DNA from 2 places in the Massilia sp. R2A-15 genome. Region 2 is predicted to be linked to the other one. Evidence: predicted binding sites of a transcription regulator. Region 2 holds the regulator's gene; the other holds the start of a gene.

Region 1 (4,483 bases), 190 kb from region 2:
CCGTGTCGGCCGCGCACATCATGTCGTAGGTGGGCGTGTCGTCGTGCGGGATGTCCTGCATCTCGAACACGGTGCCGTGGCGCGTGCTGATTAATTCGAGGCCGCGGCGCAGCATCGAAAGCATGCCCAGCGCCAGCACGTCGACCTTCATCAGGCCAAGCTCCTCGAGGTCGTTCTTGTCCCACTGGATGACGCTGCGCTCGGCCATCGCGGCGTTCTCGATCGGCACCAGGCGCGACAGCTTGCCTTGGGCGATGACGAAACCGCCCGGATGCTGCGACAGGTGGCGCGGGAAGCCGAGCAGCAGCTGCGCCAGCGTGGCCCATTGCTGCGCCAGGCCGGACTCGGGATCGAGGCCGCTTTCGGCCAGCCGGTTCACCAGGTCCTGCTTGCTGTCGAACCAGTGGTGGGTCTTGGCCACCTTCTCGACGATGGCCAGGTCGATGCCGAGCGCGCGGCCGCTGTCGCGCAGCGCGCTCTTGGGCCGGTAGCTGATCACCACCGCGGCCAGCGCGGCGCGGGTGCGGCCGTATTTGTTGTAGATGTACTGGATCACCTCCTCGCGCCGCTGATGCTCGAAGTCGACGTCGATGTCGGGCGGCTCGTTGCGCTCCTTCGAGATGAAGCGCTCGAACAGCAGGTTGGCGCGGGCCGGGTCGACCTCGGTGATGCCCAGGCAGTAGCACACCGCCGAATTGGCGGCCGAGCCGCGGCCCTGGCACAGGATGTTGTTGGAGCGGGCGAAGCGCACGATGTCGTAGACGGTCAGGAAGTACTGCTCGTAGCGCATCTCGCCGATCAGCGCCAGCTCGTGTTCGAGCTGCTGCTGCACCTTGGCCGGGATGCCCTCGCGGAAGCGCCGGTGCGCGCCGATGTAGGTTTCGCTGCGCAGGTAGCTGGCCGCCGTGTGGCCGGCGGGGACGACTTCGTTCGGGTATTCGTAGCGCAGTTCGTCGAGCGAGAAGGTGCACAGGCGCGCGATGCGCAGCGTTTCGGCCAGCACCTCGGGCGCGTAGATGTTGGCCAGGCGCAGGCGCGCGCGCAGGTGCTGCTCGGCGTTCTGGGCCAGCTGGTAGCCGCATTCGGCCACCGGCTTGCCGATGCGGATCGCCGACAGCGTGTCCTGCAAGGGCTTCCTCGAACGGACGTGCATGACCACGTGGCCGACCGCGGTGATCGGCAGCGCGTGCTGCCACGCCACCTCCTCGATGGTGGCCCGGTGGGCGTCGTCGTAGGCGCGGTGCAGCAGGTTCAGGCCGATCCAGGCGCGGCCCGGAAAGGTCGCGGCCATCCACGCCGCCTGCGCGTGCAGGCGATCGACGTCGGCGGCGTCGTGGCCGGGATAGGCCGGCAGCAGGATCGCCAGGCAGTCGGGCATCTGCTTCAGGTGCGCGAGCGCAGGCGGCGGCGCGGCGAAATCGGCGGGCGTGAGCAGGTAGGTGCCCTTGTCGCCGCGGGTGCGGCCGATCGTGACCAGCTCGGACAGGTTGCCGTAGCCGTTGCGGTTTTGCGCCAGCAGGATCAGCGACAGCGCGGGGCTGCCGTCCGGATTCTGCAGGTGGAAATGGGCGCCGACCAGCAGCGGCAGCGCGGCTTTTTTCGCTTCGGCGTGGGCGCGCACCACGCCGGCGAGCGAGCATTCGTCGGTCAGCGCCAGCGCCGAGTAGCCCAGCTGGACGGCGCGCGCGACCAGCTCCTCGGCGTGCGAGGCGCCTTGCAGGAAGGAGAAGTTCGACAGGCAGAACAGCTCGGCATAGTCGGGCAAGCCAGCCGCGGGGAGGAAAGCAGGCATCGGGAAGCAAGAATACTGTATATAAACACAGTATAGCCTACGGGCGCGGCCAGACAAGAAAATGCCTGAAAGCGCGGCCCAACCGGCAGGCCGGGGTCAGACCCGCTTCTTATTTGGCCGCTGCCGCCTTTATCTTTCGAAAAAACGGGTCTGACCCATGGGCGGGTCTGCCCCCATGGGCGGGCTGCCTCGACTGCTAGACCTTGACGAACCACTTCTTCCGCCACATCAGCCAGGCGACGCCGAACATGGCGGCGTTGAACGCCAGCGCATGCAACAGCGATGCGTTGACCGGCGCGATCGGCAGCGCGCCAATCGGCGCATACAGCAGCCGCCCCAGCGCGATCTTGCCGCCGTCCGGCTGCGCCAGCTTGATGAAGCCGAGCATCTTGGCGACGAAGCCGGAGAAGGCGAAAATGAACAGCGCGTTCATGCCGTAGATCAGCAGCGGCGTGCTCAGGCGCCGGGCGCGCTCGCGCAACGCCGCATGCGGATTGGCGTCGAGCAGCCAGAAGAAGGCGCCGAACGCCAGCAAGGCCCAGCCGGTCATCCATACCGCGTACGACGGCGTCCACAGACTTTTGTTAATCGGCATCAGCAGCGCGTCGGCCACACTGCCCACCGCCAGGCAGGCCAGGCCGGCAAGCATCATCCACACCGTCTGCTCGCCGCGGGAGTAGCGAGACAGCAGCCAGCGCCCCGCCAGCACGCCGGCCAGCTGGCTGCACAGCGCCGGCAAGGTACTGGTCACGCCTTCCGGGTCCCAGCTCTTCGATTTGACCCACAGGTGGCCGTCGAGCAGCCAGCGGTCGACGAAGGCGCCGAAGTCGCGCCCCGGCTCGAGCGCGCCGGCCGCCCACACGCCGTGCACGTCGGGCACCGGGACATACAGCATCAGGCCGGCGTACAGGGCGAGCAAAAAAGCGATCACGGCGAGCTGCGCGCGCCAACCGAGGTAGACCACGATCGGCGCCGCCAGCAGCGTGCACACGGCGATGCGCTGCAGCACGCCGGGGATGCGCACCGTGGCCAGGTTGAAGTTGGGGATGAAGTTCAGGGTGAAGCCGATCAGGAAGATCAGGGTGGCGCGCCAGGCCAGCTTGCCCAGCAGGGCCGGCTTGGCGGCGCCGGCGGCGGCGAGCCGGCCGAGCGACAAGGCCATCGACACGCCGCCGATAAACAGGAAGAAGGGAAAGATGGTGTCGGTGAAGGTCCAGCCGTTCCATTCGGCGTGGTCGAGCTGGGCGTACAGGTGGCTCCAGTCGCCAGGGTTGTTGACCAGGACCATCGCGGCGATCGTGAAACCGCGGAACGCGTCCAGCGACGCGAGCCGTTGTTGTTGCAAGTTCATGCCTATGCCTCTATGCGGAAAAGTGTGTGCCGGTTGCTGCGCCCCCATTGCGAGGGCCGGCACGGAAAATGGGCGGCCCGGCCGCGGACCGCCCATCGGCCGAAGGCTTAGTACTTCATGCGCAGGTTCAGGTAGTACTGGCGGCCGTTTTCACGGAACGCGCGCGGCTGCTCTTCGTTGAACGCATACGCCTTGCTGATCGGGTTGTTCAGGTTCAGCGCATCGAGCGACAGCGACAGGTTCTCCGACAGCTTGTACTGCAGCGACGCCGACAGCGTCTTGAAAGGCGCGTTCTGCGTCGTCGGACCGGTCCGGTTGATGCTGATGATGTAGTCGGAGCGGCCGTTGTAGGCCAGGCGCGCGCTGAACTTGTCGTCCTCGTAGTAGGCGCCGATGTTGTAGGTGTGCTTCGACTGGCCCTTCATGCGAGCGCCGTCGGCATCCTTCGAATCGGCATAGGTGTAGTTGGCGTTGAAGCCGAACCCGGCGCCGATCGGCTGCTCGTAGGCGAACTCGACACCCTGCACGCGGGCCGAGATGGCGCCTGGCGAGGTGACCGTGTAGGTGTCGTCCTTGTTGGTGGTGGTGTTATACAAGGTGACGCTGGTGTCGCCGAACTTCACGTAGTCGTGGATGTTCGAATGGAACACGCCGGCCGACAGCAAGGCGCGCGGCGCAAAGTACCAGGCCATCGACGCATCGATATTGTCGGAGGTGGTCGGCTTCAGGTTCGGGTTGCCGCCAGTGGCCTTGTGGGTCAGGTTGTCGACGCCGCTGATGGCGCCGGCCAGGTCCGCATAGTCGGCGCGCGACAGCGTGCGGTTCAGGGCGACGCGGCCGATCCAGCCATGGTCGAGCTCGTAGCGCAGGTTCAGGCTAGGCAGGAAGTTGGTGTAGGTGTTGGTGATCGGCGCCTGGTAGACGGTGCCGTAGATCGAGGTCGTGACCGCGCCCGGCACGGACGGGCATGGCTGGAGCGCGGGGCAGACCGCGCCGGCGACCGGAATGTTGACCAGCGCTTCCTCTTTGGTCTTGACCGCGCGCACGCCGACGTTACCGGACAGCTTGTCGGCTTCGAATTCGGTCATCACATAGGCGGCCGCATTTTTCTCGGTCAGCTTGAATTCCGAGCGCAGCAGTTCACGGCGCAGCGGATCGGCGTCGAGATTGCCGTCTTTCCACTTCTGCAGGTCGGCCGCGCCGATGAACCAGCCGTTGCGCGGGAACGCGCCGCCGATGTTGCTGCCGAAATCGGACGGATAGACCGAGCCATCCCATGGCGGCAAGGTGTCGGTCAGCAGCGCCGGCGCGATCTGGTGCAGTTCGCGCGTGTGGCTCGA
Region 2 (4,483 bases):
GCGGCAGAATTTCTTACGCTTGAACAGTGGGTTCTGTTGTTTGCGCTTTTCTTTAAGCTTGAGCTTGTTCTTGTCGAATTTTTTACCGAATGCCATTTTAGGCTCCTGTATCTAAAAAGTACCCCGCTTAGGCGGCGGCACTGAAATCAATGATGTGAAACACCAGCGCTTTGCTGTTGCGATTCTTTTTGGCCAGAAATCCCGTGAACTGGTGCGCTGCGCCCAACTCGGCCCGTGCAAACCGCCCTGAAATTTCGCCCGCGGCAAGCGCGGCAATTTCAAACTCGGTCAACCTTGGCACCCCTGCTTCCACCTGCTGCGAACTATGCGTCAGGGTGGCGGACACGATCGGCACGCCGGCCGGGGTGTAGCGCAATACGTCGCGCTCCGAAATCGATGCTACAAACTGAAGTTGATTCACTTCACCAGCTTAAGGTTCCAGCCGAAAATCAGGCAGCGGCTGCAGGTGCTACTGCGGCGGCCGGAGCTTCCGAGCGGTGGCTCTTGGCTGCGTCTTCACGTTGTACCGACTTCATCATCGGCGACGGCGCGGTTTCAGCCTTCTTCATCTTAACGGTGAGGTGACGCAGCACGGCATCATTGAATTTGAATGCGGTTTCGAGTTCCACCAGGGTCTCGTTGTCGCACTCGATGTTCATGCAGATGTAGTGTGCCTTAGGCAGCTTCTGGATCGAGTAAGCCATCTGACGACGGCCCCAGTCTTCGACGCGATGGATGTTACCGCCGCGCGCGGTGACGCTGGCCTTGTAACGTTCGATCATCGCCGGGACTTGCTCGCTTTGGTCCGGATGGACGATAAAAACGATTTCATAATGACGCATGCATAACTCCTTAGGGACGTTTAAAACAAAAGCCCACCTCGGCGTCAAGACGAGTGTGGGAAGGGAAAGCCGGCAATTATAGCGCGGGAGTGGCGCCCGTGGCAACGGGTTTGTGGCGTCAGGGTGCGCGCGGCGCGGGGAAATTGGACGGAGCAGGCACGAAATCGTCATCGAACAACTGGTCGCGCGAATAGGGAATCGCCGCGGGGAAAATCTTTCGGTCCAGTCCGGTTTGCACGGAAGCGCCACGAACAGCCCGCGGATAGCTCTTTTCGGCCGCCTGCATCGCTAGTGGCGCCAAGCTAGGACTTTCTTCCAGCAGCAAAGCCAGCGCGGAGCGCTGTTCATGGATCGTACCCAGCCAGCTGCGTGACTTGCGTTCGGGCTGGTATTCGCATTTGAGTAAATGAATGATCAACACTTCCAAGCGGCTAGCGAGCTCCTTGCGAAGACTACCCATGGCGTCATCCAGTTCCTCAATCAGGTGATCCACGTCCAACTCGGCAAGGCGGCGCTGGCGCAGCAAGGCGTGCTGTTGTTCGTACCACAGCATCAGATCTTGATCATAATCTGCGCGCTGGGATCGATCCGATTTGAGTTCAAGCATAACGACCTCCTGCTCCCAAGATAGCACCAAAAGCCCGCGCCGGCGTGATGGGCGCCCACCTCAAATCGAACAAAATCCGGTCTTCATGCGGTTTTTTGTGAATTTCCCTTGCATTCGCCGAAATACTGTACAAAAATACAGTCTGTTCATATAACCAGCACCCGCACCCCAATGATCAAGCTCACCGCACGGCAAGAACAGATCCTTAACCTGATTCGGGATGCAATCGAGAACACCGGCTTTCCTCCGACCCGCGCCGAGATCGCCAACGAACTGGGCTTCAAATCGGCCAACGCCGCCGAGGAGCATTTGCAAGCCTTGGCGCGCAAAGGCGCCATCGAAATCGCGCCGGGCACCTCGCGCGGCATCCGCCTGGTCGGCGCCGCCAATCCCGAGCCGATGCCCATGCCGCCGCCCACGCTGATGATGTCGCTGCCGCTGGTCGGCCGCGTTGCCGCCGGCTCGCCGATCCTCGCGCTCGAGCATGTCGAAGCCACTTACAGCGTCGATCCGTCGATGTTCTCCTCCAAGCCGGACTTCCTGCTGAAGGTGCGCGGCCTGTCGATGCGCGACGCCGGCATCATGGATGGCGACCTGCTGGCGGTGAAGAAAATCGACAGCGCGAAGAACGGCCAGATCGTGGTCGCGCGCATCGGCGACGACGTCACCGTCAAGCGCTACCGCAAGACCGGATCGCTGATTGAGTTGTTGCCGGAGAACCCGGACTTCAAGGTGATCAAGGTCGATCCCTCGGTGGACGACTTCGCCCTCGAGGGCCTCGCCGTCGGCCTGATGCGCACCTGGCACTGATCCTGGCGGTGGGCACGAGTTCAGCGAGACCGGGCTCGATCCGCCGCGCCGGCAGCGCCCGGAACATTTTCGTTCGCTACGGGGCCGCTTGAAATCGCTGATGGCTATTTTGGGATCGTGACAGCTGGCGCATTGCGGATCGTCCAGTCGCGCCAGATGGCGTGGTCGCGCCTGTACCGGTCCATGTCCGCCATGCGCTGTTCCCAGCGATTGCTCTCGGTGGTCAGGTACGCGGTGGTCTGCAACATCCACGCTTCGCGCGACGCCATCACCTGCGCGGCGGTTTGCTTGCCATGCTCCGCCACTGCGGCATACACCTTGCCGAGGTGCTCCCTCGCCTGGCCGAGTTCCTGCTCGCTCATCAGCAGCGCAATATCCTCGGGGATGCGCTTAGCCGGCGGCAAGACGCTTTCGAGATTGCTGATGAAGCCGTTGTAGCAGGCCCGGTAGGCCTCGAACGCAGCGCTCACTTTGCCAATCTCGCTCTTGGTCCGCGACACGTCGGGAGCCTTTGGCTGTACACAGTTGAATTCGCCGGCAACCAGGTCGGCGCCGTCGTAACCGGTGGTCCAGTACGAAATGTCGGCCAGACGCTGCTGGCGTTGCCCGGTCAGGCGGGTCGCCGCGACAGCACCCGGATGACCGGCCGCCGCAGCCTTGGCGAACAGGGCGTCGCCCTTCTCGCGATCGAGCGGCGCGCCCTCCCCGTACCAGTACATTTCACCAAGGCGCAACTCGGCCTCGGGATTGCCGGCGTTCGCCAGCTGCGTGTACAGCGCCAGCGCCTGTCGATAATCCTTGCCGTTCAAGGCTTTCGCCGCGTCGGAGAGATCGGCTGCGCAAGCAGTAGCCGCGCCCGCGATAAGGAACACGCCCGCAATGAATCGTTTCATGCTGTTCTCCATGCCTGAGGGTGATTAAAAGTTTCGCTTTTTTTGGTGCATTTCAAGCTGGCTCGAGGCAAACGGTCGCCGACAGGCCGCCCCTACTTCCTGGGCTGCGCGCGGGTCGCGATGTCGATCGCCCCGTTGTTCGACACGCGCTGCCTTTCCATGTCGTCCAGGTACTGTTTTTCGCGCAGTTTCTGGGTCGTCAGGTAATCGGTGGTTTTCGCCATCCATTTGTCGCGCTTCTCGAGTGTCTGGTCGGCCGTCAGCTTGGCGCGGGCCGCAACCGCCGCATAGACCTTGCCCAGATGCTCGGTGGCCTGGCGTAGTTCCTGCTCGCTCATCAGCAGCGTCACGGCTTCCGGGATGGCCTTTCCGGGCGGCATGACGCTTTGGAGATGGTCGATGAAGCCGTTATAGCAGGCTGTGTAAGCGTCGGCGGCCTCGCTGGTCGCCGTCACCGCCCGTTTGGTCTGGGAGAACTCAGGAAACTCCGGCGCCACGCAGTTGAACTTGCCGGCGACCAGGTCCGCGCCATCGTAGCCGGTGGTCCAGTAGGCGATGTCGGCCAGCCGCTGCTGGCGGTCGCGACTGAGGCTGGTGGCCGCGACGGCAGCCTGGTTGCCTGCGGCGGCGGCCTGGGCGAACAGGGCATCGCCCTTGGCGCGGTCGAGCGGCGCGCCTTCGCCGTACCAGTACATCTCGCCCAGGCGCAGCATCGCCTCGGGGTTGCCGGCACCGGCCAGGCGGGAATACAAGGCCAGGGCCTGGGGATAGTTCTTGGCGTTCAGCGCAGCGGCAGCGTCAGACAGTTCATCCGCACCGGCGGCGCCGAAGGCCAGAATCAACACTGCACACAAAATCGAACGTTTCATGCTGCGCCTCCGGAATTAATGGAACATTAATATTCCCACCATTTACGCCGGTTGACAACAGGAATCGATACCTGCGTTCGTGAGGCACTATTTGCGGTTAGGCACGTAGTTGTTCCTGCGCGCGTCGAGTTCATTGCTGCGATCGCTCGCGGTGGAGGATTTGACCAGGTCGTTGTGGTCCTTGACCCAGGCCTCGGTGGCGCTGCGCCACGCGGCGAAGTCGGCCAGCGTCAGCTTGGCGCCGGCCGAACTCTCCGCGGCGATGCCTTCGCGCGCCTGCGCCAGCCGGGCCGTTGCCGCTGCGGTTTCCTGCTCGTTGAACAGCTTGAGCAGGTCTTCCGGCACCACCGACGCCAGCGTCTCGTGGGCGTTCATGTTGGCCACGAAATCGTTGTAGCAATCCTGCCAGGCCTGGACGTTGTTGCCGATCCGGGTGATGTCGTCGTTCACCTTGGAGATCGC

The links. The regulator LexA, encoded in region 2, represses DNA repair genes until DNA is damaged. The targets are predictions, from matches to a motif close to ACTGTATNNNNATACAGT.
Region 1: Q4S45_RS14175 (error-prone DNA polymerase) is a predicted target of LexA. The motif match lies at 1,807-1,824, and genes of this name have one in related genera.

Annotation. Positions count from the first base shown of each region.
Region 1 is NZ_CP131935.1:3,089,104-3,093,586, forward strand. Features, by position in the region: gene Q4S45_RS14175 (error-prone DNA polymerase) at 1-1,792, opposite strand, end outside; gene Q4S45_RS14180 (acyltransferase family protein) at 1,989-3,143, opposite strand; gene Q4S45_RS14185 (TonB-dependent receptor) at 3,251-4,483, opposite strand, start outside.
Region 2 is NZ_CP131935.1:2,902,216-2,906,698, forward strand. Features, by position in the region: gene rpsR (30S ribosomal protein S18) at 1-96, opposite strand, end outside; gene priB (primosomal replication protein N) at 128-421, opposite strand; gene rpsF (30S ribosomal protein S6) at 450-842, opposite strand; gene Q4S45_RS13405 (DUF29 domain-containing protein) at 961-1,449, opposite strand; gene lexA (transcriptional repressor LexA) at 1,621-2,259, shown strand; gene Q4S45_RS13415 (sel1 repeat family protein) at 2,364-3,152, opposite strand; gene Q4S45_RS13420 (sel1 repeat family protein) at 3,245-4,021, opposite strand; gene Q4S45_RS13425 (tetratricopeptide repeat protein) at 4,109-4,483, opposite strand, start outside.